Regions from separate parts of the Ralstonia condita genome, predicted to be linked through region 3. Evidence: predicted binding sites of a transcription regulator. Region 3 holds the regulator's gene; each other region holds the start of a gene.
The links. Region 3 encodes FliA, which starts transcription of late flagellar genes. Its sites were predicted from a motif close to CTAAAGTTTNNNNNNNNNNNGCCGNTA; they were not measured.

Region 1 (9,684 bases), 490 kb from region 3:
ACAGGATGCCGACGTGAACGAAAACGTACGCATCACGCCTGGGGCACTGGAAGGCAGCAACGTGAACCTCACCGACTCGCTCGTCAACATGATCGAGATTTCGCGCCAGCTCGAGATGCAGATGAAATCGCTGCAGACGAGCGACACGAATGCCCAGTCGGCCAATGAACTGCTGCGCCACGCCTGACGGCGGGCCTGATTTGAATTAACCAAGGACTCGAACATGATTCGCTCCCTGTGGATTTCCAAGACCGGGATGGACGCCCAGCAATCGCAGCTGGATGTCATCTCGAACAACCTGGCGAACGTCAACACGACCGGCTTCAAGCGCTCGCGCGCCGTGTTCGAAGACCTGCTGTATCAGAACGTGCGCGAGCCGGGTGCGCAGTCGTCGCAGCAGACGACGCTGCCCTCGGGCATGCAGATCGGTACCGGCGTGCGCATCGTGGCCACCGAGCGCCTGCACACCCAGGGCAACCTGCAGCAGACCGGCAATGCGACCGACGTGGCCATCAACGGCAACGGCTTCTTCCAGGTGCAGATGCCTGACGGCACGCTGGCCTACACGCGTGACGGCAGCTTCCAGGTCAACGCCCAGGGTCAGCTGGTGACGTCCAGCGGCTACCCGATCCAACCGGCCATCACCGTGCCGCAGAACGCCACGAGCTTCTCGGTCGGCAAGGACGGTGTGGTGACGGTGACCACGCCGGGCTCGGTCAACAACACGCAGGTGGGTACGTTTCAGCTGGCCAACTTCATCAACCCGGCCGGCCTGCGCAGCATGGGCGAGAACCTGTATGCCGAGACCGAAGCGTCCGGCACCGCCAACCTGGCCAACCCGGGATCGAACGGCGTGGGCGTGCTCAACCAGAACTACGTGGAAACGTCCAACGTGAACGTGGTGGAAGAGATGGTCAACATGATCCAGACGCAGCGCGCGTACGAGATCAACAGCAAGTCGGTGCAGACCTCCGACCAGATGCTGGAGAAGCTGTCGCAGCTCTAAGCTGGGCGGCGTTGTTTTCAAGGAAGTTCTGCGATGCATACCCCCCCGGTTTACTCGCCCACGCACAGCGGCCGCGCTGTGTCCCGGTTACGGATGGTTCGACTCGCCGTGCTCGGCACGGCCGCCTTGCTGGCCACGGCGTGCGGCATGCTGCCACCGCCGGCGCCGATCGTGCAGGGCCCGACCACCGCGCGCCCGCCGATGCCGGTGATGGCGCCGCGCCAGAACGGGGCGATCTACCAGGAGGTGGCGTCGGGCAGCGGAGGCTTCCGGGGCATGTTCGAAGACCGCCGTGCACATATGGTCGGCGACACCATCACCATCGTCATCACCGAGAACACGGCGGCCAGCAAGCAGACCTCCGGCAGCGTCAACCGCACCGGCAGCATGAGCGCTTCGGTGCCGACCTTCGCCGGCATGAACGCGGGCGTGCTGTCGCTGCTCGGTGTGTCGGCAAGCGACACCAACAAGTTCGACAGCAAGGGCGCCAATGGCGCGCAGAACAACTTCACCGCCACGATCACCGTGACGGTCGTGGAGGTCCTCTCCAACGGCAACCTGGTGGTGAGCGGCGAAAAGCAGATGGCCGTGGGCCAGGGCACCGAGTCGATCAAGTTCTCGGGCGTGGTCAACCCCACCACCGTCAACAACCAGAACACCGTGCTGTCCACCCAGGTGGCGGACGCACGCATGGAATATCGCGGCACGGGCTATGTGGCCGAGTCGCAGCAGATGGGCTGGCTGTCGCGGTTCTTCCTGACCGTGTCGCCGTTCTGAGGAAGCTGCCATGAATTTGCATCGCATCATCGGCGCGGCCCTGGTGGCACTGAGCGCGATTTCGGCGGTTGTTCCGACCACGGCACATGCTGACCGCATCAAGGATCTGACCACCGTTGCCGGCGTACGCGACAACGCGCTGATCGGTTACGGCCTCGTCGTCGGCCTGGACGGCAGCGGCGACCAGACCACGCAAACGCCGTTCACGATCCAGAGCTTCAACAACATGCTCACGCAGTTCGGCATCAACGTGCCGGCCGGGGCGAGCATCCAGCTCAAGAACACGGCTGCCGTGGTGGTGACGGCCACGCTGCCGGCGTTCGTACGGCCTGGCCAGACGATTGACGTGACGGTGTCTTCCATCGGTAACGCCAAGAGCCTGCGCGGCGGCACGCTGCTGCTCACGCCGCTCAAGGGTGTGGACGGTCAGCTCTACGCGCTGGCACAGGGCAATGTCGTGATTGGCGGCGCAGGCGCGGCAGCCAATGGCAGCAAGGTACAGATCAATCAGCTCGGCGCTGGCCGCATCGCCAACGGGGCAACGGTGGAACGTGCCGTGCAGGCCTCGGTGGGTGAGGCCGGCAGCATTCAGCTCGACACTGGCACGACCGATTTCGGCACGGTGCAGAACATCGTCAACGCGATCAACAAGCAGTTTGGCATGGACACCGCGCAGGCCGCCGACGGCCGCACGATCAACGTGCGCGCACCGGCGCTCGCCTCCGACCGCGTCGGGTTTGTTGCCAAGCTGCAGAACATCGAAGTCACGCCAGCGCTGGCTGCGGCACGCGTAGTGGTGAACGCTCGCACCGGCTCGGTCGTGATGAACCAGCTCGTCAAGCTTGAACCCTGCGCGGTGGCCCATGGCAATCTCTCGGTCACCATCAGCACCGAACCGGTCGTGAGCCAGCCTGCGCCGTTCTCGCAAGGCCGGACCGTGGCCGCGGCACGCTCGAACATCGAGGTCAAGCAACAGGGAGGGAGCCTCATCAACGTGAAGGGCGGTACCAACCTGGCAGATGTGGTCAAGGCCATCAATGCGATCGGCGCCAACCCGCAAGACCTCATCTCGATCCTGCAGGCGATGAAGGCGGCCAACGCGCTGCGCGCCGACCTGGAAATCATCTGACGCGGGGGAGGCCAAGATGAACCCGACCGACCTCACCGGCCGTCTGGCGCTCGATTCCAAGGGTTTCGAGTCGCTCAAGCAGGCGGCGCGTACGGACCCGACCGGCGCAGCCAAAACCGTCGCCAAGCAGTTCGACGCGATCTTCGTGAACATGATGCTCAAGCAGATGCGCGATGCGTCGCCGCAGACTGGGCTGCTCGATTCGTCGTCGAGCAAGATGTACACGTCGATGCTTGACCAGCAGCTCTCGCAGACCATGGCCGCGCGCGGCGTGGGCGTGGCGGATCAACTGCTGAAGCAGATGCTGCGCCAGGCCAACCGAGTGAACCCGGATGCCGGAGGGCCGGTGAATACAGCCCTGTCGGGCACGACGGCAACGAATACCGCGCTGCCCGGCGCGGGCGGCTCTGCCACCGACGCGGCCAAGGCGATCGCGCGCTCGTCGCTCAACAGCATGGCGGCATCTGCCGCCTCCGGCGTGGAAGACGATGGCTCGGGGATCAGCACCGTGCCGCGACCGGGCCTGGAAGCGCGCGTGCAGCGCGCGTTGGCTGCCCTGCGCAAGCAGGCCGAAGCCGAAAGCAACACCGCCAGCGCACCGCCCGACGTGGATCTGTCCACCGTGGCATCCGAGCCGCGCGGCGAACGCATGACGAGCTTCTACAACAAGCTGATCGGCCACGCCACGCAGGCGGCGCAGGAAACGGGGATTCCGGCCAACTTCATGATCGGCCACGCCGCGCTGGAGAGCGGCTGGGGGCGCCGCGAGATCCATGCCAAGGACGGCAGCAACACGCACAACCTGTTCGGCATCAAGGCTGGCGGATCATGGACGGGCAAGACGGCCGAGGTGACCACCACCGAATACGTCGGCGGCGTCGCGCACAAGGTCAAGGAGAAGTTCCGTGCGTACGGCTCGTATGCGGAAGCCTTCAAGGACTACGCGAACCTGCTGGCCAACAACCCGCGCTACAGCCATGTCGTGGCGGCGGGCAACGGCAACGACGCGGCTTCATTCGCCAAGGGCCTGCAGCGGGCGGGCTATGCGACCGATCCGAATTACGCCAACAAGATCATGGCGGTGCTCAGACAGATCGTTTGAAGTTGATTCTTGATCACATTTAATTGCGTCGGCCGACTCAAGTTTGTCCTGAGCCGGCCGATGTTGTTTCCAGGGCCCATCCCGGCGGTATCGTGCCGCCCGCACAGAGACAACCATGAGCAGCTCCCTCCTGAACATTGGCGCGACCGGCCTGCGGGTTGCCGATATCAACTTGCAGGTGACCGGCAACAACATTGCCAACGCGAATACTCCAGGCTATTCGCGGCAGGAAGCCGTGCAGACGGAGAATATTCCGCTATACGCGGGCGTTGGCTATCTGGGCCAGGGTGCCAATGTCACGACCGTCAAGCGCATCTACGATCAGTTTCTGACCGCGCAGGTGCAGAACGGCCAGGCCGCCACGAGCGCGGCTGACCAGCTCAATAGCCTCCTTTCGGGGTTGAGCAAATACGTGTCGGACTCCAACAGTGGCCTCAGTTCGGCGCTCACCAGTTTTTTCAATGGCGCCGATGGGCTGGCCTCCAACCCATCCAGCACGACTGCGCGTCAGGTGTTTCTGAACGGGGCATCCGGTCTGCAGAGCCGCTTCAATTCCATTGCCGGGCAGCTGAATGCGTTGTCCGGGCAGGTGAATACGCAGGTGCAGACGCAGATCAGCTCCGTCAACGGCACCGCCCAGCAGATCGCCGCCCTGAATGACCAGATTGCCAAGGCTGAGGCCTCCACCGGTCAGCCTGCGAACGATCTGCGTGACCAGCGCGATCAGCTTGTCCAGACGCTGAACCAGTCGATCAAGGCGAGCGTGGTGCAGACCGGCGACGGGCAATACAACATCTACGTCGGCAACGGCCAGGCGTTGGTGCAGGGCAACCAGAGTTATCAGCTGACGGCAGTGCCGTCGGAGTACGACCCGACGCAACTGTCGGTGGGCTACAAGAGTCCGGCTGGTACGGTCACCATCGATGACAGCCAACTGGGCGGTGGCGCGCTGGGCGGGCTGATGGATTTCCGCCGCAACACGCTCATTCCGGCGCAAAACAGCCTCGGCCGTCTCGCCGCAGCCGTGTCGGCCGACGTAAACACGCAGAACAAGCTGGGCATGGATGCCAACGGAAACCTGGGTACCGATCTGTTCTCGGTGGCCGGGCCCAGCGTTGCAGCCAGCAGCAACAACACCGGCAGCGCCACCCTCACGGCCAGCATCACCAACGCCAACGCGGGCCAGGGTTACGACTACCAGGTCAAGTACCAGGGCGGCGCCTACACCATCTCGCACTATCCGGACGGCTCTGCGTCTCAGACCGTGACGAGCTGGCCGACCATCATCGACGGCGTCACGCTCAACCTGTCGGGCACGATGAACAGCGGCGACTCCTTCCTCGTGCGTCCGACCGCCGACGCCGCCGCCACGATGCAGACGCTGACCACCGATTATCACGACGTGGCGGCCGCCACGCCGGTGGTGCTCACCCAGGGCAGCAACAACACGGGTAGCGCAGCAGTGTCGTCCCTCAGTGTGAACAGCACGTACGCCAGTTCGCCGCTCACGTCGCCGATCAGCCTGACCTACAGTTCGGCGGTGGGCGGGTCACTCTCGGGCTTTCCGAGCACCGTGACGGTGACTGCCAACGGCACGTCCACCACCTACACCGGCGGCACCGCACCTTACACGCAGGGCGCGACGTACGTTTTCAACGGCGTGCAGATGACGCTCTCCGGCACGCCCGGCAACGGCGATACCTTCACCATCTCGGCCAATACGGCCAACAGTACCGACAACGGCAACGCCAGTGCGCTTGCCAGTCTGCGCAACGCCACGCTGCTCGACGGTGGCACCGCCTCCATCGGTACGGCCTGGAACAGTCTGGTCACGCAGGTGGGTGTGCAGGCCAACACGGCCGGTACCAATCTGACGTCGCAGAAGGCGCTGCTGGCAAGCTCGACGTCGCAGCAGCAATCCGTCTCGGGCGTCAATCTGGATGATGAAGCGATGAACCTGATGAAGTACCAGCAGGCCTATCAGGCAGCGGCCAAGGTCATGCAGACGGCCAATTCGCTGTTCGATTCGCTGCTGTCGATCGCCAACGGCTGATCGCGCCACTGAAGAATCACGCCAGACTGCCGATTACACGCTCTATAGCCATCCGCCCGGATCGATCATGCGAGTCAGTACCGCCCAGTTCTTCGCGCTGTCCAGCGCCTCAATGCAGAACACGCAATCGAACCTGCTGACGTTGCAGCAGCAGCTCGCGAGCGGCATTGCGCTCAATAGCGCGGGTGACAACCCGAGCGCGTTTGGCCAGATGGCGCAACTGCAGCAGACGCAGGACGCCAATGACCAATACCAGGTCAACCGTGACGCAACGGACGCACGGCTGACGAACGTCTCGTCGGCGTTGACCAACCTGGTGACGACGCTGCAGCAGGGCAAGCAGTCGATGGTGGGGGCCAACACTTCGCTGATGACGGATTCGCAACGCATCGGCGTGCTGGCGCAGGTCAAGCAGCAGTATCAGCAATTGCTGTCGATCGCCAACCAGCGTGATCCGTCGGGCGTGGCGTTGTTCGGCGGTGCCAACGGCACGACCGATCCGTTTGTCAGCTCGGGCGGCTCGGTCCAGTATGTCGGCACCGGCCAGCCTCCCACGGTGCAGGTCTCGCAGAACATCTCGATGCCGAATTCGGTCGCGGGCGATTCCGTGTTCGTGCGCATACCGAATACCGACCCTGCCAATCCGTCGGCCAATCAGAGCATCTTCAAGACATACGAAAACCTGATCACGGCGCTCTCGACCCCGATCAACGCCGCCACCCAGGCCACTGACGTTGCCAACCTGCAGAAGGCCGTGCAGACGGCGCAGGGCAATCTGGACAATGCCTATCAGGTCGCACTGCAGGCGCAGGTGACGGTGGGCACGCAGCAGGCGCAGATCACCACGCTCAACAGCAGCGGCTCGAACTACGGCGAGCAGTTGAAGGAGCAGATCTCCAAGCTGCAGTCGGTGGATTACACGAGCGCCATCTCGCAGTTCTCGCAGCAGCAGGTGTCGCTGCAGGCTGCGCAGAAGACGTTTACCGCCATGCAGGGCATGTCGCTGTTCCAGTACATCAACCCCTGACCTGACGAGGCGGTGACAGGGCGCGGCGCATAATGTCGGCTCCACTACCGCCTGGACTGGTCATGCCCATCCAATACCTCCGTCGCCTGACGGGCACCGAGCGCACCGACGACGCCAACCGGCGCCTCGGGCAGTCGCTCGCCTTCGTGGCCGGTGCCGCCAATGCGGGTGGTTTTCTCGCGGTCAAGCAGTACACGTCCCACATGTCCGGCATCGTTTCGGCGATGGCGGACGATCTCGTTCTGGGCAACGCGGTCCTCGTGCTGGCGGGTTTTGCCTCGCTGCTGGCGTTCGTGTGCGGCGCAGCCTGCACGGCCGTCATGGTCAACTGGGGACGCCGCCGCAGCACGCACAGCGAATTCGCATTGCCGCTGATGCTCGAGGCCGGGCTGTTGCTGCTCTTCGGTCTGATGGGCACGTCGCTCGGGCAATACCGCGTGGTGTTCGTACCGGCCACGGTGGCATTGCTGTGTTTCATGATGGGCCTGCAGAACGCGATCATCACGAAAATCTCGAAGGCTGAGATCCGGACCACGCACGTGACGGGGCTGGCCACCGACATCGGGATCGAGATCGGCAAGGCGCTGTACTGGAATCAAGGCCACCGCAATCTGCCCGCCGTGGTCGCCAACCGGCCCAAGCTGCGGCTGCTGGCCTCGTTGCTGGCGATGTTCTTCGTGGGCGGGGTGACGGGCGCGCTGGGATTCAAGCACCTGGGTTATGCCGCCACCATTCCGCTGGCGTCGATCCTGATGCTGCTGGCCGTGGTGCCGGTGGTGGATGACTTGCTGGCACGCCGTCGGTAAGCGCGCCCAGGCCGCGACCGGCCAGGCGAGCGTTGCGGGTCGGCCTGTCAGGCCATTTCCATCCGGCAGACTTCGTGCAGCGTATTGAGACGCCGCACCGGGTCGGCGACGAACGGATTGGTCTCGTCCCAGGCATAGCCGGCCAGGATCGCGCTGATCATGCGGCGGATGCCAGGCGAGTGGCGCGGGTGGAAGATGATGTCCTGCAGTTCGCCCGTGTACCAGCGCTCGACGAAGGCACGGAATGTGTCGACACCCTTGCGCAGCGGGCGGTCATAGTCGGCAAGCCAATCCACGGCCTTGCAATCGAGCTGGCGTACGAGGGTACGCGCGGCCAGTTCCGCCGAGCGCAGCGCAATCGTCACGCCCGAGGAAAACACCGGATCGAGAAACTCCCCCGCATTGCCCAGCAGCGCATAGCCAGGGCCATACAGGCGCTCGACGTTGGCCGAGTAGCCGCCAATCTGCCGCACCGGCATCAGGAATGGCGCGTCGCCGATCAGTGCGCCGATATTCGGCTCGGCCTGGACGAGGCGACGCAACGTCGCTTCACGCTCGGCTTCCGGCACATCGAGGAAGCTGGCTTCGGCCACGCAGCCGACAGACGAGCGGCCGTTGGCCAGCGGGATCATCCAGTACCAGACATCGCGACGATCGGGGTGCACGGCAATGCAGATCTTGTCGCGGTCGGTGCTGCCGGCGGGCAGGGCGTCGCGCACGTGCGAGAACAGCGCGGCGCGCGTCGGCATGCCGGTCGGGGCTTCCAGGTTCAGCAAGCGCGGCAGCACCCGGCCGAAGCCGCTGGCATCCAGCACGAAGCGGGCGTGGACGGCATAGGCCTGACTTGCCTCGTCCTCCACTTCCAGCACGGGGGCATCACCCGTGTGCATGGCACGCACGGTATGGCCGAAGCGTACCTCCGCACCTTGTTGCACAGCACAGTCGATCAGGACCTGGTCGAACGTCGCGCGCTCGACCTGGTATGTCGTACCCCAGCCCGCCGAATGTTTATCGCGAAAATCAAACGCGGCGCTTTTGTCATGATGGACAAAATACGCGCCGTTCTTGTATTGGAATCCGGCTTCCACCACCGCCTGCAGCATTCCTGCCTGTTCCAGATACGCCATGCTTTGCGGCAGCAGGCTCTCGCCGATCGAGAACCGTGGAAAATGCTGGCGTTCGAGCACCAGCACATTGCGCCCCGCCTTTCGCAGCAGGGCCGCCGCCACCGCACCCGAAGGGCCCGCGCCGATGATGGCGACGTCGATGTGCTCGTGTTTCTCGATGTTGGAAATATCTGGACGCATTGATGATTTGTGAATGGATTGTGTTGGGTGGCGTGCCGGGATAAAACGCGATGCTACGTCGTTCAATGGGCTTTGAAAACCGTTGTTCATTGTCGGTACAATGCGCCGGCCTTACATGCTTCGCCGATTTTCACCACGTCATTTTTCGATTATGGAAACTACGTCTACGCCTGCACATGTTGGTTCATCTATTCCGGAAACCGCATTTGGCGTCTGGTTTCTGCGCACGCACACGTGGGAGCATCATGTATTGCGTGTGGCCATCAACGACCTCAGGCGTCTGATCACAACCCCGCTGCCCGCCGCACCCGTCATGGTGGACGTGGGTTGTGGGCAGGGCATCTCATTCCGCCTGCTGGAGCAAGCGTTTGCTCCGCAGCGCATCGTCGGTGTGGACTGTCACGCGCCATCCCTCGACGCGGCGCGTGAAGCCGCCCGCGCCATCGGTACACCAGTGGACATCCTGCAGGGCGATTG
Region 2 (9,684 bases), 480 kb from region 3:
AGAACGGCGTGGTGGTCGGTGCGGTCGCTGCAGCGTCGAGGTTGATGCCGAACGCCGTGTTGGTGGTCGCGAGCGGGGCCAGGTCGTTGACCGGAATCTGCAGGTTGGTCAGCACGGCGGTGTTGACCTTGCCGGTCGAGTCCACGCCGTAACCGGTCAGGTTCTGGCCGGTGGCAGAAATGATGTAGCCGTTCTTGTCGGTCTGGAACTGGCCGTTACGCGAATACGACACCTGGCCGCTTGCCGTATCGACCATGCGATAGAAACCCGTGCCGTTGATGGCGATATCCAGCGGGTTGCCGGTAATGGTCACGTTACCCTGCGTGAACGACTGCGACACCCTGGTCACTTCCACGCCCTGCCCGACCTGGTTGTCGGACGCGCCCACCAGCGAGCGCGCATACACGTCGCCAAATTCCGCGGTCGATTTCTTGTAGCCGACCGTGTTGGCATTGGCGACGTTGCTGCCGATCACGTCGAGGTTTTTGGAGGCGGCGTCGAGACCGCTCAGGCCTTGCTGGAATCCCATAGTGTTCTCCCGTGGAAGATGAAAAGCGGGTTCGACCCGTTATTGAATGGTGGTGACGTCCGACAGCTTGGCCGTATTGCCCGAGGCCAGTTGCAGTTGCGTCGTGCCGTTGGTGATGGTCACGCCCGTGACCTTGTCAGCGCCAAGGGCGTTGGCCGTGGCTGCCTTGCCACCCAGCGTGGCGGACACCGAAATGCTGTAAGTGCCGTCCGCCACCGAGGTACCGCTGTCGTTCTTGCCGTTCCAGGTGTAGTTGCCCGAGCCGGCGCTCATGCCGCCAAGATCGACCTTGCGGACGGTGTTGCCGCTCGCGTCCTTGATCGTCACGACCACGTCGTCGGCGCCGTTGGGCACCGAGATGCCGAAGTTCGCCGAGCCCGAGGCAAGCGTCAGCGTGGAGGACGGCACCTGCACGGTACGCCCGATCAGCGACGACGCCTGCGTGGCGGCGTTCTGTGTGGCCATGCTCGACATCGTGGTGTTCAACTGCTGGATACCGTTCACCGTGTTGATCTGCGCCAGCTGCGAGGTCATCTGCGAGTTGTCCATCGGATTGAGCGGATCCTGGTTCTGCAGCTGCGCAACCAGAAGCTGCATGAACGTGTTCTGCAGATCGGTGCCGCTGGTGATGGACAGGTTGTTGCTGGTATTCGTGCTGGGGGTGCTGGTGGCGGAAGTGACGGTCATGATCGTGTCTCGCGTGTCTCGGTCGGGCTGGCGCCGCTTACTGACCCAGGGTCAGTGCCTTGGCGGCCATCGTCTTGGTGGTATTGGCGACTTCCACGTTGGCCTGGTACGAACGCGAAGCGGAAATCATGTTGACCATCTCGTCGACCACATCGACGTTCGGCATGGTCACGTAGCCGTCGGCGTCGGCCAGGGGGTTGCCCGGCTGATGCATGCGCTTCATGGGCGTGACGGTGTCTTCCACCACCCGGTCGACCGACACGCCGGTGGCGTAGTCGTCAGACTCCTGTACGGGCGTGAACACCACCTGCTTGGCACGGTAAGCCGTTCCGTTCGGGCCCGTCACGCTCTCGGCATTGGCCAGGTTGGAGGCTACGACGTTCATGCGCTTGGACTGCGCGGTGAGCGCGCTGCCAGCCACATCCATCACCTTGAATAGCGACATGTTGGTTCCGCTGTCTTAAAGCTGTTTCCGGACTGCGTCCGTTGTTGTGTGGGCGCTCTCCGGGCCAGATCAGCCTGGCCCGGGGCGCCGCATCACTCCCGCCCCTCTTTCTCGCCGCGCCTGACTGCTGCGCGATCGTCTTGCCTATTGCGCCGCGCTAGCTGCTCTGAATGGCCGCCAGCATCGACTTGATCTTCTGCGTCACGATGTTCAGGTCTGCCTCGTAACGCACCGTGTTGTCGGCGAAGCGCATGCGCTCGCCGTCCATGTCCACCGTATTGCCATCGATGGACGGCTGCTGCGACGTGCGGTACTGCACGTCGCCCTGCAGCGCCTTGGTCTGCTGCGACAGCGAAGCCTGCATCAGCGCCACTTCACCGGCCGGCGCGCCGTCAACCGTCAGATGGCCTGCAGCCGTTGCCGTCATCGGCAGGCTGTTACCGCTTTGCTGGCCGACCGCCTTCTGCAGCGCCGACTGGAAATCGAAGTCGCGCGCCTTGTAGTTGGGCGTGTCGGCGTTGGCGATGTTCGAGGCCAGAATCTGATGCCGCTGCGAGCGCAGCCGCAGTGCCTGCTCCTGAAAACCGAACAACTGATCCAGCTTGTCGACCATGTTTGCCATTCCTCGCGCGTGGCGCGTGATTGCTTGCGCCACCCGCCGGGTTCGTGTTTCGAATGCCGTGGGACCGAGACACCGGCATTGGCGGCCCCTTCAAAACCGCCAATGCCGTCTCCCAAACCGCTTGTTGCTGAGTTGCCGTCATGCAGCCTCAGTGGCGAAAGCCTGTCTGCGGATCCGGGGGCCGTCGGGAAAACAGCCGCCGGGGCAGGTCGCGCGAGCAAAGAGCACACACCGCGCAACGCCAGGGACTTCACCACGTTGCAAAGTCTAGGGGCCGGTGCGCAAGCGCATTCGTCCGAATAAGGGGGGGATTGACCGACATTTCCGCATTTGGCCCTCGCACACGCGTGGCTACACTTCACCGGACTTTTGATGGAGGGCTTTCCATGTCCACGCGGTTTGCACGCAGCGCGCACCCCCCGACCCGATCAGGCGCCACGGCCGTGGGGGCGGCCGCGCGCGGGCGCGGAATCCTGACCGTTCTGGCGCTGGCGCTGCTGGCAAGCCTCGCCCATCCGATCCTGGCGCGCGCCCAGGGCATGGTGCGGGTCGGCTACCCGCCGGCGGCCGCCAACCTGCACACGCCCGCTCAAGGTATCCAGCCCGCCACCACGACCATTCAGGGTCCGAACGCGATCCAGATGCAGATTCAGCAGCAGTTGCAATCGCAACTGGACATCCTGGGTGGCACGAATGACGCAGGCGCGCCGCGCGCATCCGTAGAGGTCGGCCCGGTCGACCCGCGCATTGCCAACCAGCCGTGCGACCAGATCGACCTGATGCTGCCGGCCGCCAACCGCCTGCGCGGCCGTATACAAGTGGGGGTCCGCTGCCGCTCCCCGCATGCCTGGGCGGCATGGGTCCCGGCCACCATCCAGATCACGGGAACGTATTACGTGGCCTCGCATCAACTGTCGCCCGGCAAGACGCTCGACATGGGCGATCTCGAAGCCCGTACCGGCGACCTGTCCATGCTGCCGCCCTCCGTGGTGCAGCAACCCGCCGACGTGGTCGGCCGCGTGCTCGTGACCAGCGTGGCGGCCAACCAGCCGCTGCGCGCCGAAAGCCTGCGCCTGCCGATTGCCGTGCAAGCCGGCCAGACCGTCAAGCTTGTCGCTGAAGGGGGTGGCTTCCAGGTTACAAGCGACGGGCGCGCCCTGAATCAGGCCGCAGTGGGCCAGGTTGCGCAGGTACGGACCGCCAACGGCAACGTCGTTTCGGGCATCGCGCAGTCTGTTGGCGTGGTTGCCATTCAGTTTTGAGACGAATTAATCACTTGCACAGTGTGATGATCCGTCGATGTTCCCCGCTAAAGTTTGGGTCGGGGTTGGCCGATATGGGTGTTAGGATGAACGCGCTCTTCGGAGACACCCGTGAAAATCAACCATATCGTCAACAACGCACCGGCCGCCGTGCCGACCAAGGACGCCACGTCCGGGTCGACGCGTGCCGCGAGCACGACTCCGGCCAGCACCGCGGCCTCGGGCTCGGCGCGCCACAGTGGCGACACCCCGTCGCTATCGGTCCAACGCGTCTCGCGCCAGGTGGGCAGCGGCGACTTCGACGCCGCGCGCGTCGAGCAGATCCGCAGCGCCATCCAGAGCGGCACGCTCAAGATGGACGCCGGCAAGATCGCCGATGCGGCGCTTTCCGCCGCGCAATCGCTGCTCTCCACGCGATCCAAGAAGGTCTGACGGGAGCTTCCCGTCTTCCGTCCCCCAATTCTGATGACGCCGCCGGCCCACACGGGCTGACTGCGGCGGGGCGGTATGCCAGCCGGCGGCTGCCCAAGCTACCCTGCTGGAGGCAGTAGCCATGGACAACACTCTTCTGATCCGCACCCTCGCCGACGAACAGGAACTGCTGCGCGCCGCCACCCAGACGCTGGAGGCCGAAGCGCAGGCGTTGCGCGACGGCGACATGGCCGAACTCGAGCGCATCACGCAGACCAAGCAGAAGCAGCTCACCGCCCTGGGCGAAGCCGATCGCGAGCGCCGCCTCTGGTGGGCGCAGCATGGCGGCGCCGACCCGTATGGGCTGGTCAAATACCTCCGCTCGGACGACACCGCCAGCCGCCTCTTCGACGAGAATCTCGCGCTCGCACGCACCCTGCGCCAGCGCAATATCGAAAACGGCACCCTCATCGACCTGCGCCTGCGCGCCACGCAGAATGCGCTGTCCGTGCTGCATGCGGCCAACAACGGCGGCGGCACGCCCTATGGCCGGGATGGCAAGCAACCGCTGTCGATGCCGCGCTTCTCGGTGGTTGCGCAGTAAGCCTCGACGCGCCCTCCTGCTGCTGTACGCCGCCTTCCGTGCACGTCAATGCGCGTGAAGTGGGGCTAGCTGCTGCCCTCTGATCCTGCTATCTATAGAGGGGCCTAGTACACGCGTCCATCCGGGTAGATAAAAGGGTTTACATCCCATTGATGGGTGCAACAAGCATGCTGGGGATTTATTCTGCGGATTTTGGCGGGGTTAATCCTCCGCGCCTGGCGACATAAACAAGAAAACCGGAAGGAAATTGCGCCTGAACGGCGTGCCAAGGTTTTGGCCCGGCGGCACCTTACCCAGGTGACCACCGGTTGAACGGGGAAACATACCGAAACCGCGCGCCGTTGCATTTCTACCAGCAACGTCTGTATTGGTTTGGATCGCGCCGATCCAAATCGACGTAGCACCAGCTGATTCCGGAAATGGGCAAACAACCATAACCAGACAGGCGGCGCAGTGAAATCAATCGTAGTCGAGGCCCACCCTTTGGTGCGTGCTGGCGCAACCCATGTTTTGCAGTCCCTGCCGGCCATTTCCGAGGTCGTCAGTGTCGAGCCGGACGAGACCCTCTTCGAAAATCTGGCGGCGCATGCGGACGCCGAACTGGCGCTGGTCGGCCTGCCCATACCGGGTATCGACGATGTGCCGGCCCTTTCCCGGCTGCTGCAACAGCCGCGCCCGAGGCATATCGCCGTGCTGGGTGAAACGGACTCCGCCGCGCATGTGCGCGCGCTCATGCAGTTGAATGTTTCAGCGTATCTGCTGAAAAGCTATTCCGGCAAATTGATCGCAGCGGCATTGGAACTGGTATTGGCAGGCGGGCGTTATGTGCCGGCCTCCGTCGTGCTCGCCCGGCCAGAGGCCATTGCCGCGGCATCGCCCGGCGGGAACAACGATTGCGCAATGCTCGGACTCACCCAGCGCCAATACGAGATCCTGGTATTGCTCTCACGCGGACACCCCGTCAAAACCATCAGCCGCATGCTCGGCATTTCGGAAGCGACGGCCAAGGCGCATATCAACGCGCTCTATCGCCGGCTGGAAGTCCGCAGCCGCACCGAGGCCGTATTCGTCGCCACGCAGCGCGGCGCGATGCTGTTGAATCACCCGCAGCTGGCCGAGCCGCCTCTGCGCCTGGCGCGTACCGGCTGACGCTTTTTCCATCGCCGCCGCATCACAAAAAAGCGGCGCCCCTGGTGGGGCACCGCTGGAAGCACCCACCCGCACTGTCGACATGCGGGCGGCGACAAGGAAAGCAAAAGATTTAGAACTTTGCGCGGACGCCCACGCCGAACGTATCAGCCGACGACAGATCGGACACCTTGTCTCGGAAGTACGCTGCATACACATCGGTGCGCTTGGACAGCGAATAGTCATAGCCGACCGCCCAGGTGTTGCGCTTGACGTCTGCCGCGCCCGTCGTTTTGGTGTACGCGTACGACGCCAGGACGCTGCCCGGGCCCACCGGAATCGACACGCCGAGCTGGCCGCCGTTGCTCTTGGCGTCGCCGGTGCTGATCGTGTTCTTGATGTACTGGTATTGGCCGTACAGCTTGACCACGCCAAAGTCGTAGGTAGCACCCAACTGCCCCGCCGTCTGGCGCGCAAAGCCAGCCACCAGGCTGTTCAGGTCGCCAGGCGCGCCATCGAAGCGCACCTGCTGGAACGCCGCCGTGGCTGCAAAGTTGCCACGGAAGTACAGCAGGCTGCCGCCCCACTTGTTCTGACCGTTGTGGCCGGCTTGCTCGCCCGCGCCGTAGATCAGGTTGGCCGTCAGGCCACCCATGTCAGGCGTCGAGTACATGATCGAGTTGTCCCAGCCCGAATCGCCCACCAGCCCCGAAATGCCCGCAGCACCGGTACGGCCGTTGCCGAGGTAGGTATGGAACACCATCGGCGAGAAGGTGTACGAATCGATGAACGGATTAAACAGGATCGTCGAAACAAAGTACGGCGGGGTGTTACGACCCAGCTTGACCGAGCCCCACGTGTTCGACTCCAGGCCGACGAACGAATTACGGGCAAAGAAATGGTCGCCGTCAAAGCGGCCGGCCTTGCCGGTGTCGGGGCGGAAGAAGGCTTCCAGCGTGAAGATCGCCTTCAGGCCGTTGCCGAGGTCTTCGCTGCCCCTCATGCCCCAGTACGACGTCGACATGCCGCCGGAATTGACGCCCCAGGCACGGTCCTGGCCGAAGTTCTTGGTTGCACCCGCCCAGGCGTCCACCTGGCCGTAGAGCGTGACGGACGATTGTGCCTGGGCCGCGCCCGCGGTCAGGGCTGCGGCGGCCAGCACCGCCAGCTTGAAACGTCGCTTGAATTGCATGATTGATTGCTCCCTCGTGTGGTTCCGTTGTGTTGAATCGGCTGAGTGCGCTTTCCGCGGGCGGGTGGCTCAACCTGCCGCGCAGCGTCGGCGCGAGTGAATGCAACAGCCGTGCCAATACGCTGCCGGCAGGCCGTGGCATCACGGGTGAATACGTTTGCTTGGGAAGGGGCGCAGACTAGCTTGAATACCCCAGGCAGACAAGTCCCCGCATAGGGGTGTGTAGCGCGGTTTCTGCACCGGACTGACGCAGTGTCGGATCAGTCGTTTTGCAGGACGCGGATGTCAACTTCGCGCGTGTAGCGATCGGGCGAGAAATCGCAATACGTCAGCGAAATCGGCATGTCGGCCACGCTGTAGCCGATGCGGCGCACGCGCACCAGCGGTACCCCGGCCTTCACGTCAAGCTGCGCGGCCTGATGGGCATCTGCCACGCAGGCCAGCGGGGCCTCCCGCGAGCGGGCGATGGTCAGGTTGGCGCGCTGGAACACCTGTACGAACAGACGGTCCTCGAAGTCGCGCGCCTCGAGCATGGCCGCCAGCCGCGACGTCAACCACGTGCGCAAGAGCATGACCGGCTGCCCACCCACCTGGGCGCGCCGCTCGACGAAGGCGACTTGCGCGCCCGGCTCAAGCCCCAGGGCGGCCGCCACGGTGTGATCGGCCGGCTCCAGCCGGAACGCACTGACGGTATAGACGGCACCAGGCGTGTACTCGAGCGCCGCATCCGACTGGCCGGGCGCGTAAAGTACCGGCCGATGCGGCCCCACCCGGTCGAGCACTACGCTGCGTTGTCCGCGCGAGCGCTTGAGCAGCCCGCGCGCCGCAAGCTCGTTCAGCGTACGGCGCGCCGTCAGCCGCGATACCCCGTAGCGCAGAGCCACTTCGTTCTCACTGGGCGCAACGCTACCGGCCGGCAACGCTCCATGCAGGATGTCGAGCCGGATGCGATCGGCCAGTTCAAGGTATTTAGGCAGGCGGGGCGTCATGCGCACGTTATACCGGAATGATCGTGGCGCGCGCCAATGAAAACGGCCCACCGCATGAGGTGGGCCATTTCCAATTGCCGTGCGCGCTGGGCGCCAATCAGGCGATCAGGCGATCAGGAACTTGTCGCGATTCTTGCCGATCCAGGCCGGCGCACGGCCGCGACCCGACCATGTTGCACCTGTCTTCGGATCGCGATACTTGGGAGGGACCGGCGCCTTGGCACCGGCACGGCGACCGCGACGCGGCGCCAAGCCCAGGTCTTCAACCGTCAGGCCATATTCGGCAACCGTCTGGCGCACTTGCTGGATCACGGTTTCCAGCTCTTTGGCGCGAGCGGTTTCGATCTGTTCTTCCAACTTGGCCTTTTGGGCAATCAATTCCTTGTATGTCGCCATATACGCTCCGGATAAAGTCTGGTGTGGGTCAGATATTAGATCAATTCTATTCTTAACAGAAACGATTTTTCAACATTGCCCCTCCGTACCGCAAGCGTCCATCAAGCACATGCGCTCGCATCAATCAATTCACGCACATCGGATGCTGTGCAATCCACCACAAAAATCGAATTGAAGCATTGGATTAACGCGCGCGACATCACTTGACTTCAAACCGATACCGCGTTGCATTCCAGCGCCGCATTCACAGCCCTCGCGCAAGTCCGGCACCTTGCTGGCAACGGTGTTTGGCGACCATTGCCGCTGCGCCGCCAGCGTAATCGGGGTTCACACGCAAGCTGAAGACATTGGAATGGACGGGCGCTGATGCTCAAAGTAATTCCCCGCCGATTTGCTGTGGAAGATTTTTCAAAGCGGGGCGTGTCTTGGCAGGCGGCGCAACACGGCAGCGGCCAATGCGTCCGTACCGTGTCGTTTTACCGGTTGCTTCGCGATTTGGCGTGCGGATAGGCCTTCGATTTTGCTGCCTCGGCGCAATTCTTTCTGCCAAGGCCAATTGAACGCATCGATGCGGATTTCATTCTGGCGATAGGTACACCTGTATGAATGCGCGCCCTGAGATGGACGCCGTTGCCCCCCCAAATCGAACGATTCCGCAGCCAAGTGTTCGCGCGTCCAAGCAGGACGAGACCCACTGGCCGCAATCAGGTCAACGGGTCAACACGGGCTGTACCGGGGCCTGACCCATCCGCGCCCCGGCGACCAGTCAGTCCCGGTATGTGTTGTATTCAGCACAAATTAACAATTTGCATGGCGTGAATCTTTTGCGCATGATGAATGTCATGGTCTCCACTTCCGCCGGCCAGCCCCCATTTCGTCGCCTGCGGATCCCTGCGTCACGCGATATCGTGGGCCACACTTTGGTTGGAGCGTGGGATGCAAGACGATTTCCTACCCGCTGTCGGCGCAAAGCCTGCCTGTGCCCCTCTATGTCGTTCTCGAGGGCCGCATCGTGTACGCCAATGCGGCGGGCGTTTGCATGGTGCGCGCGCGCTCTGCAGACGAGCTGCTGGGAGAACCCTTCTCGCGCTTCTTTCTGGATGCGCCGACCTCGCCTGCCGCGCCCGGCACCGTCGAAGCTCACGCCATCGCGCCGGAAGTCGCGGCCACACCGGCGGCACGGCTGGCCTCCGTGAGGTCTCCTGAGGCGTCCACTGAACCGGTGACCGTTCGGCTGACTGTGACGCCCACCCGCTTCGATGGTCTGCCCGCACAACAGGTTGTCGTCCATGGGCTGCCCATGCCGCTCGATGCGCAACTGCCGGGCAAGCCGGCCGAGCGCGTCCTGAGTGCAGAAGCCATCGGGGCGGCGCTACCGCACGAACATCTGGACCATCTTTTGTCCACGTTGCCATCAGC
Region 3 (9,684 bases):
CCATCGATACCGATGGCTGGCAGCTGCATCCGGTGGTGGCGTCGCGCCCGCGCGATCACTACATGCGCAAGCAACTGCCGAGCGCCTACCCCGAGACCGACCTGGCGCAATGGCTGCAGGCGCGCGGCATCGACACGCTCACGGTGGTCGGCTACATGACACACAACTGCGATGCCTCCACGATCAACCATGCGCTGCACAATGGCACGGCGGTCGAGTTTCTGCACGATGCATCCGGCACGGTGCCGTATCAAAACCAGGCCGGCTTCGCGAGCGCCGAAGATATCCACCGGGTGTTCTGCGTGGTGCTGCAATCGCGCTTTGCGGCGGTGATGTCGACCCAGGAATGGGTGCACAGCGTAAAGACCGGTGCGATGCCGGTGCGCGACAACATCTTCAAGTCGAACCAGCGGGCGCGTGGCCTGCTGAAGGACGACGTTGCGCAGCGAGCAGCGTGATCACGCCATTACGAGCCGCACGATGACGGAGTACCCCTTTACGTTTTTCACCGGATAAAGTCCGCAGTGACAGCGCCCTTCGGGGCGCTTTCTCCTTGGTATAAGATTCAGTGCGCCTTGCGCCCTCGAGCCGAGATCAACGGAGCAGTTGTAAGGTCCACACCCCCTGCATCCAGATTGGCAAGATGGCGTTCAATTTCCTCCTCGGTGGCTAGCGATGCGGCAGAAAGCTGGGGGCGGAGCATTTCCACCGTTGCGCGCTCCAGGATTGCCCCTGCGGAGTGCGTCACAGGAAAAAAAGCTTCCGCCGCCACATCGGTGAGGCCGGCATCGCGCAACAATCGGGGAAGCTTGCGGCCATAACTGAGGTCGACGCCACGTTCCTTCATCAAGCGCCGGAAACCATCGCGAATCTTGTTCGCGAGCAATGATTCGCTGCTATGCGCATCAGGGCACGCTAACGATTGCAGCGCTGGATCGGCGTCCTCGATCAAAAGCCAGCCGCCGGGCTTGAGGGAAGCGATCATATGACGAAGTGCTCGCCGCTCACGCTCGGGAACATGGACGAGCACAAGCCGGGCATGCACGAGATCGAGTTCGGTCCATAGCGGTGGATCTTTAGCGACATCGTGGCGGCGAACATCCACCCCTTGCGAAGTCGCGGTGGAAGCCCACACGGTATCGATATCCGTTGCCAACACCCGGCCAGCGGGTGCGACGCGGGCCGCAAGCCATTCAGGAATATTGACGCCTCCTGCACCGACCTCCCAACAGCGCCACCCTGGTGCTATGCCGAGCGCCTCAATTTGCGCGAACGTCCAGCGATCAAACAAAGTCGAAATAGCCTTGAAGCGGGCCCCCGCTTCCGGCCGCGCGTTGTCCAACAGGTAGTTCTTGTTCATTCGTGACGTTAAGGCAGTCGGGCAGCGCTATCGAGAGTAGCGCGAATGCCCTCTTCTTCTCGAAGCGAACAGCGTGCCTCGCGCACGTGGTTCGTGGATCAGACTTCGATATAGGTTGCCTCGTAGCTGATCGGAAAATTGACAGATCGCGCAATGAAGCAAAAATGATGGACTTCATGATGCAGCGAATCGGCCTTTGCCAGGTCCGCGCCGCGCTCCACCGCGATCTTGGGTCGAAGCGCAGCCCTGATGAAACGTCCCTCGCCGCGCGATCCGGTCTCGCCAACCCCAAGAGGAGTGTCCTCATACCGCTTCACGACGATCCCTGCGTTACTTGCTAGGTGCAAATACCAGAGCATATGACAGGCAGAAAGGCTCGCCAGAAGCAGATCTTCCGGATTGGGCTTGGAAGGGTCGCCTCCGAGCATCGGGTCGTTAGAACATGCAATAGGCACCTTGCCCGGCGTTGTAATACGCCAAGTGCGATCATAGCCTCGATAGGTCTTTGTTCCTTCGCCGCGGTCGCCCGTCCAGACAATCTCCGCTGTGTAATCATGGTTTTTGGCCATCTGTTGTCCTTGAAGTATATCTGTATACATGTATACAATACCTTTTTAGCAAAAGCAATGACGAGGTGCACGACAATGACGCCGGAAACGATAGCCAGCGAATTGCGAGGCGAGCTAATGACTGGTGTTCTGCGCCCCGGGACTGATCTGTCCCAGGTCGAGCTTGCCCAGCGATTCGGTGTCAGCCGAATTCCTATTCGGGATGCATTACGCATCCTGGCCGGTGAGGGGCTGGTAGAAATTGAGGTCAATCGTGGCGCCAAAACCATTAGCCTGACTCCTGGCGAAGTTCGCGAGATATATGACCTGCGCATCCTGTTGGAGTGTGACTGCCTTCAGCGAGCCGCAGCAGCTATGACGCCGGACGCCCTTAAAGAGATCGACCGCGTGCGCCTCAAGTCCGATCTGGACGCTGGCGGCCCTGATTGGGCGGATGGCGACTGGGCGTTTCACCGGACGATCTATCAACTCGCAGGACGGCAGCGCCAGCTTGCCATGATCGAAGCCCTGCGTCGGACGTGTGTCCTGTTCATCAGCGCTTACGCCACGATGCCGGTAAAGAAACCTCGTTGGCTGAGCGAACATGACGCTATCGTGAAGCATCTAACTCGAGGCGAAACAGAGCAGGCCGTTCGGAGGCTTCAAGGGCACCTGGAAGGCGCGGCCACACACCTCCTTGCGTGCATGACAGCGTCGCTGGGCTAAGCAAACAACTCGGTTGAAGCGCAGCAGCAGGGCCACTGGCGCGCGTTAAGGCAAAGCCCCCTGGATAGCTGCTTGACGTTCATTGACAATCGTCTGCAGGCAGCGGCAGCGATTCTTGGCCGACCCTGTGACTAGGCTTAGTTCACATTTTCGCAATGAGCCAAACGCGCACAGGTAAGGACTGCAGCCTCGCCTTCGACTTGCAATTCGAGCACGGCGAAAAGAGAACTCTGCCTCTGGTGGGTCGAACCGCTTATGTGCTCGCACGATCGCCAAGTCCCCACGAGCTGCCAGCGAGGCCTTTTCACAGCATGGCTTCGACGAACCAGCGATGGTTCGTTGCCGCTCGACCACGATAATCCTCACACGCATTCGAGTGATGCATCGCGGCATCTGATGGGCGCTCGCATTTGTTCTGGTCTTAGCGCGAACTACACTTCAAGCGATAACGCCTGCCACCCAGGGGGTAGCCATGAAACGCGTGATGAAAAGTTTCCTGCTCGCCGTTGCCCTGTTGACGGTGATTGGCGGCACCATCGGAACCTTTGCGATTCTCTCAGCACCGTCGGCGCATGCCGAACCGTGCGGAGGCCGTGGGTATCCGGAGAGCGGTGGCGGCAGCCGGCCCTGACCCAGATAAGTGGCGCGCCGGTTTGCCGATGCCGGACACGCTCAACTCAGCAGGCGGTTTTCCTCGGCCGGCAAAAAGCCCGGGAACGATAACTCGACCTGTTCCACCATCGACGCCGAGGTCGCCTCGCGCAATGCAGCCACCAGCGCTTCGAATGCACATTCCACAGAAGCGCAGTCAGTGGCCTCGACCAGCCGCATGCGGATCGGATGCTCGACCGAACTGAACGTGCGCGCGGCGATGTCCATCAGATACATGCGCGCTGCAGCCACCGAACGCTTGCGGTGCGGCGTGATGGCCGTCTGGACGGGCGTGGGCGGCCCAGCCACCGGTGCGCTTTGCGCGGCATCGGCTCGCTGGATGAACCCAGCCTCCAGCAAGGCGATCACCGCGCCGGCCTCCAGGCCAAGCTGGCCGGCACGCGCTGCCAGCGCCTGGGCGTCTGTCTGGCCATCGACCATGATCAGCAGTGCGCGGCTCGAGCGGCACAACGTGCCGCCGCGCGTGGCGATCTCGCTGCGCCCCGCCGCGGTTTTTTCAAATCGTCCTACCAGTGCCTGCATGGCATACCCCATCCCCGGAAGATCGGGACACCGTAGAGCGCTTTATTTGCAGAACGGTGAAAACGCATGCGTCGTGCGGCACGCTGGCGCGGCAAACGCTTGCGCAGAACATGGTGTCGCCAAAGCAAAACACCCCGCCTGAAAGCGGGGTGTTGCGTGTGCAAGGGATGCGGTACTCAGTGCGCCGCGGCGGCCGCGCCGTGCATGACTTCGTGCGAGCCGCGAATGCCGTTGAACCAGGCGTTGAGCACCACGGCCACCAGCGTGCCCAGCACGATGCCGCTGTGGGTGATCGGGTGCGTCCAGTCAGGAAAGTGGTGGAAGAACGCCGGCGCCAGCGTCGGCATCATGCCAAAGCCGACCGATACGGCGATGATCAACAGGTTGTGGCGCTGCTGCTGGAAGTCGACCATGCCCAGCATGCGGATGCCGGCTGCGGCCACCATCCCGAACATCACGATGCCCGCGCCGCCCAGCACGTATTGCGGCACGGAAGCCACCACGTAAGACAGCTTCGGAAACAGCCCCAGCACGATCAGCAGCAACCCGCCGGCGGCCGCCACATAGCGCGAACGCACGCCCGTGATCGACACCAGCCCGATGTTCTGCGAGAACGACGTATGCGGAAACGTGTTGAACACCCCCGCCACCACCGTCGCCAGACCGTCGGCACGCAGGCCGTTGGTGAGTTCGTTGCGCGAGATGGGCTTGCCCACCACGTGCGACAGCGCGAGGAACATGCCGGTTGATTCCACCAGCGTGATCACGATCACGATGCACATCGAGATGATGGCCGACAACTCGAACTTCGGCATGCCGAAGTGGAACGGCGTCACCAGCGTCATCAGCGGCGCGGCACTCGCATCGGCCAGCGACACCTTGCCAAACGCCGCCGCCACCAGGGTGCCCGTCACGATGCCAAGCAGCACCGCGATATTGCACAGCAGTGCGTTACCGAACTTCGTCAGCAGCAGGATCGTCACCAGCACGAGCGCTGCGATGGCCAGGCCGAATGGATCGCCGAACGCCGGGTTCGGCACCATGTGCTTCACGCCGTCGACCACCTGCGGAATCATCTGCTGGCCGCCCGCGGCCCAGTTGATGCCTACGCTCAGCAGCGAAAAGCCGATCAGCATGATGACCGTGCCCGTCACCACGCGCGGGAACAGGCCCAGCAACCGGCCCATCAGCGGCGCAATGGCGATGCCGAACACGCCCGAGACGATCGACGCCCCGAAGATGCCGGGCAGCCCCATGCCGGGCTCCACACCAATGGCGATCATCGGTGCCACCGCAGCAAACGTCACGCCCATCATGACCGGCAGGCGGATCCCGAAGATCAGGAACCCGAGCGATTGGATGAGCGTGCCGATACCCGCCGCAAACAGGTCGCAATTGACCAGGTACGACAGATCGCTCTTGGACAGGCCCAGCGCATTGCCGACAATCAGCGGGACCGCAATTGCGCCGGCATACATGACCAGCAGGTGCTGCAGCCCCAGCGCAAACAGACGGGGCAGCGGCAGACGTTCGTTGACGGGATCGACGCGGGGCGCCGAAGCAGGCGATGGTTGGCCGGGGGATTGGCGCATGGTCTTGTCTCCAGGGGCCGCCCCCGTGTACGTGCCGGGAGCGTGCTGAGGCAGACGGGGCAAGGTACTCGGTCTGCCGACATTTGCGCGGCGTGATGCCGCGCATTTGCCGGCATCTTGGCGGCGGCCATTCATCCTGTCAACAATTCGCAGCATCTTTTGTGTACATATTTTGCGTTCCGAAATGCATGTGCGCGCTGATCAACCTGTCCGGCGCCCGGCTGCGCCTGCACCCCGTGAAAGTCGATACGCCTCGGGAATCGAGCAGCGTGCCTCGCACCTGCCTGTTGCGGCATGGCCAGACATGGGTGCGGGATGCCGCCGCTGCGCGCCTTGCCACGGCGCCGCCCAACGAAAAAGCGCGGCCGCGAGGTGACTCGCTGGCCGCGCATTAGGCAACTGGCAGTGGGATGGTGGGCGATATCAGGTCGGCGTCGGCAGCCACGCGCGGTCGCGCAGCCTGGCGCGGATGCGCGCAATGGCCTGGCTGTGGATCTGGCACACGCGCGACTCCGACACGCCCATCACGGCGCCGATTTCACGCAGGTTCAGGTCCTGCTCGTAGTACAGGCTCATCATCAGCTTTTCGCGCTCGGGCAGCCCTTCGATGGCGGCCACCACCGATTCGCGCAGGTCGTGGTCGAGCAATTGGTCCAGCGGGGTGGCGCCGTTTTCAGCGGCGCGGTTCTCGATGAAGGCGTCGGCGTCTTCGCGGTCGAAATCTTCGTAATACAGCAGCTGGCTGCCTTGCAGGTCGACCAGTTGCTTCTGGTATTCGGCCAGCGACATGCCGAGCGCGGCGGCGATTTCCGTTTCCGTGGGCGCCCGGCCCTTCTGCTGCTGCAGCTTCTGGATCGCCTGCTCGATCGTGCGGGCGTTGCGGCGCAGACCGCGCGGCAGCCAGTCGGACCCGCGCAGTTCGTCCAGGATGGCGCCGCGAATACGCTGGGCCGCGTAAAACTCGAACTGCACGCCCTGCGTTTCCTCGTAGCGTGACAGCGCATCGAGCAGGCCCATCATGCCGGCCTGGATGAGGTCGTCCAGCTCGACGCTGGCCGGCAGCTTCACCATCATCTGGTTGGCGATGCGGCGCACCAGTGGTGCGTACGTGGCCATCTCGTCGGACTTGGTCTTGCGACCGGTTGCGGTGTACATATCCATGCCTGCCTTTGGCGCCTCGTTCATGCCGCGCCTCAATAAACCATCTCGGCCGCGCGCGCAGAGGCGCGGGGCGTCGGTATCGACGTCGTCTGTGTCTGCGCCGACACCACTACCCGCGACGGCGTCTCGCCCTCGCCGGCCTGGGCCTCGGCGCTGGCCCAGCTCAGCATCTCCTCGGCAAGCTGGCGGAAGGCCACGGCCGAGGGCGATGCGGGAAACGCGCTGGCCACGGCCTTGCCGAGCGAAAGCGCCAGTTCAACGTGCCGATCCTCGGGGAGGTAGCCGGCAAAATCGATGCGGGTGTTCAGGTACTGGCCGACGGTGTTGGCCAGGTTACTGAACACGCGTACGGCGGAATCCACCGAATGCGCACCGCACACCACGGTGCGGATGCCGGCGCTGCCTTGCAGCACGGCCGTTTTCTTGAGCAGCGTGTACGCGCTCTTGATGCCTTCCGGGCTATCGGAGAAGGTCAGCAGCACGTCATCGCAGGCTTCGGCCACGGTGCTCAGCGCGCGCGTTCCGAAATGCGCGGCCACCAGGGTGACGTCCGCCGTGTCGTCGTGCTGCTCCAGCATGCCGGCCACGGCCAGCGTGGCTTGCGCGCTCACCACGGCCGCGTCGCGGCCCATCGCAGACAGCGCGATGCGCAGGTTGTCGACAAAGTCATCGACCTGCTCCTGCGCGCCAATCACCAGCACGCGGCGGCTGGTGGCCTGGCCGAGCATGCGGCGCAGCCCGGCGGCCTGGTCTTTGACGAATGGCATCGTCATGGTCGCCCCCTTTTCAGGCGAAATCGAAAGCCGCGAGGCCGGGTTCGCGGCTGCGCGCGGCACCTTGCGCCACCAGCAGCGACTCATCCGAATCCAGTGCGAACGAAGACTGCTCCGCGCCCGCGCGGAAGCTGCGGTGGATGAGCAGCTTCTTGTTGGGCACCGCAATGTCTTCCGGCACACGCTGACCGTACGACACGTAGTGCAGCGGCAGGCGGCGGCGGATCATCACGTCCATCGCGTGGCCCACAGAGGCGGCCTCGTCGATCTTGGTCAGGATGCAGCCGGCCAGGTTAGCGTCGCGGTAGGCACCCACCACTTCATCGAGCGTCTTGCCGTTGCTGGCAGCGTTGAGCAGCAGCAGGCGCTTGATCGACGGGCCCACGGCATGCAGCATCGCCATCTGCTCGGACACGGCGCGGTCGCGCTGGCTCATGCCGATGGTGTCGATCAGCACGACGTGCTTCTCGCGCAGGTCGTTCAGCGCCAGGCTCAGGTCTTGCGCGTCTTTCACGGCATGCACCGAGACGCCCAGGATCTTGCCGTAGATGCGCAGTTGCTCATGGCCGCCGATCCGGTAGCTGTCGGTCGAGAGCAGCGCCACGCGCGATGCGCCATGGCGCAGCACGAAGCGCGCGGCCAGCTTGGCGGTCGTGGTGGTCTTGCCCACGCCGGTCGGGCCCATCAGGGCAAACACGCCACCCTGGTCGAGCAGGCTGTTTTCGTCCGGTACCACGGCCAGGTTCTTTTCGATTGCGCGCTGCACGAAGTCCAGCGCCCCTTCATACGAGTCGTGCTGCGGCATGTTCTCCAGCACGTAGCGCGTGAGCTGCGCCGAGAACCCTGCGTTGAGCATGGTCTGGAACAGGCGCGTACGCACCGGGTCGCCCAGCTTCACGCCCAGCGAGGCCAGGCTCGACATGGCGTCGTTCAGCGTGCTCTTGAGCGTTTCGATCTCGCCGACCATGCGGCGGGTCATGGCATCGGTCTCGGCCTTGAAATCCGCCTGGATGGCCGAGCGTTGCAGGCTCATGTCATCGCGCACGATCTCCGGCTTGGCCATCGTGTCTTCCATGCGGACGAAGATGTCTGCAGGCTTGCGGGCCTCGGCCTGCAACTCGGTGCGTGCGGCACGCGCCTGTGCTTCGACGCGCTCGGCGAGGCTGCGAAGCGTGGCCGGCTTCTCATCGTGCTCGCGGCGGGCCGCCGTGCGCTTGACCGACTCGGCAGGTTCTTCCTCTTGCACAACGGTGCGGCGGGCAATGAACTGCGCCGTGCTGGCCAGCGTCTCGGCCGCATCCTGGGTGGCGCGGTCCAGCGACAGGCCCGCCAGCATGCGGGTGGACGCCAACAGCGGATCGTCCGCCGGTGTATCGAGTGCAACGTCATCATCCACGCGCGTCTGCAGCGTGCTGCCCGCGGGCTTGGCCTGGCCGGCGGGCGCGTCCTCCTGCACGGTGTTGCGACGCGACGCGATGAAGCGGTTGCGCAGGCGGGCCAGCGCATTCGAGGCCACAGCCGGCGCGGCCGTCTCGGCCTGAGCCGGTTCCTCGGCAGGCGCTTGCGCGACCGCTTCAGCGACCGGAGCGGGCTCGGGAATAGGCGCAGGCGCCATCGGACGACGCTGGGCAGTCCTGGGCGCCATCGACTGCGTATCGATGAGCGCATCCAGATGGGTATCGGAGGCCGCAATGACTTCGATACCACCCGGCACGGCGCGGTTCGACAGAATCAGCGCGTCATCGCCCAACTGGTCGCGGACCTTGCGCAGCACGTCGCGCGACGTCAGTCCGGTGAATCGATGCATTTTCATGCGCGGCCTCCAAGCATGGCGACAACCTTAATCGTTCGGTGATCTGGAATTTCAGCGTGCGACAGCACGCGCAGGCTCGGTGCGGCACGCTTGAACAGGCGGGCAAGCATCGGACGCAGCGCGGGCGGCACCAGCAGGACACCCGTCTGACCCATCTGTTCGTATTGACGCGACGAATCCGCAGCCGCTTGCATGAGCGAATCGGCCAGTTGCGGTTCGATCGGGCCGGCATTCGAGCCAACGACGCTTTGCACCAAGATGTTCTCCAGATTCGGGTCGAGCGTGACGACCTGCATTTCGGTCTTGTTCGGGAAGAGCTGCTGGGCAATCGCCCGGCCCAGCGCGATCCGCACGGCGGCGGTGAGTTCGGCGGGGTCTTGCGTCCTGCCGCCGTGTTCCGCCAGCGTCTCGACGATGGTGCGGATGTCGCGGATGTGCAGGCCTTCGTCCAGCAGGTTCTGCAGCACTTTCTGCACGGTCGCGACGGGCAACAGCTTGGGCACAACGTCCTCGACCA

Region 1: flgK (flagellar hook-associated protein FlgK) is a predicted target of FliA. The motif match lies at 4,051-4,077, and genes of this name have one in related genera.
Region 2: flgM (flagellar biosynthesis anti-sigma factor FlgM) is a predicted target of FliA. The motif match lies at 3,594-3,620, and genes of this name have one in related genera.

Annotation. Positions count from the first base shown of each region.
Region 1 is NZ_CATYWO010000002.1:409,234-418,917, reverse strand. It holds gene flgF (flagellar basal-body rod protein FlgF) at 1-187, shown strand, start outside; gene flgG (flagellar basal-body rod protein FlgG) at 224-1,006, shown strand; gene R2N03_RS08480 (flagellar basal body L-ring protein FlgH) at 1,040-1,783, shown strand; gene R2N03_RS08475 (flagellar basal body P-ring protein FlgI) at 1,794-2,912, shown strand; gene flgJ (flagellar assembly peptidoglycan hydrolase FlgJ) at 2,929-4,014, shown strand; gene flgK (flagellar hook-associated protein FlgK) at 4,130-6,067, shown strand; gene flgL (flagellar hook-associated protein FlgL) at 6,135-7,094, shown strand; gene R2N03_RS08455 (YoaK family protein) at 7,157-7,900, shown strand; gene R2N03_RS08450 (NAD(P)/FAD-dependent oxidoreductase) at 7,948-9,207, opposite strand; gene R2N03_RS08445 (class I SAM-dependent methyltransferase) at 9,359-9,684, shown strand, end outside.
Region 2 is NZ_CATYWO010000002.1:420,178-429,861, forward strand. It holds gene flgE (flagellar hook protein FlgE) at 1-529, opposite strand, end outside; gene R2N03_RS08500 (flagellar hook assembly protein FlgD) at 569-1,216, opposite strand; gene flgC (flagellar basal body rod protein FlgC) at 1,254-1,661, opposite strand; gene flgB (flagellar basal body rod protein FlgB) at 1,819-2,274, opposite strand; gene flgA (flagellar basal body P-ring formation chaperone FlgA) at 2,670-3,545, shown strand; gene flgM (flagellar biosynthesis anti-sigma factor FlgM) at 3,657-3,977, shown strand; gene R2N03_RS08525 (flagella synthesis protein FlgN) at 4,099-4,560, shown strand; gene R2N03_RS08530 (LuxR C-terminal-related transcriptional regulator) at 5,014-5,709, shown strand; gene R2N03_RS08535 (porin) at 5,822-6,880, opposite strand; gene R2N03_RS08540 (GntR family transcriptional regulator) at 7,141-7,869, opposite strand; gene R2N03_RS08545 (H-NS histone family protein) at 7,975-8,265, opposite strand; gene R2N03_RS08550 (putative bifunctional diguanylate cyclase/phosphodiesterase) at 9,197-9,684, shown strand, end outside.
Region 3 is NZ_CATYWO010000002.1:899,120-908,803, reverse strand. It holds gene R2N03_RS10655 (cysteine hydrolase family protein) at 1-458, shown strand, start outside; gene R2N03_RS10650 (methyltransferase domain-containing protein) at 566-1,360, opposite strand; gene R2N03_RS10645 (OsmC family protein) at 1,459-1,929, opposite strand; gene R2N03_RS10640 (GntR family transcriptional regulator) at 2,005-2,634, shown strand; gene R2N03_RS10635 (hypothetical protein) at 3,107-3,265, shown strand; gene R2N03_RS10630 (hypothetical protein) at 3,307-3,828, opposite strand; gene R2N03_RS10625 (nucleobase:cation symporter-2 family protein) at 4,005-5,420, opposite strand; gene R2N03_RS10620 (RNA polymerase sigma factor FliA) at 5,844-6,605, opposite strand; gene R2N03_RS10615 (MinD/ParA family ATP-binding protein) at 6,614-7,354, opposite strand; gene flhF (flagellar biosynthesis GTPase FlhF) at 7,368-9,167, opposite strand; gene flhA (flagellar biosynthesis protein FlhA) at 9,164-9,684, opposite strand, start outside.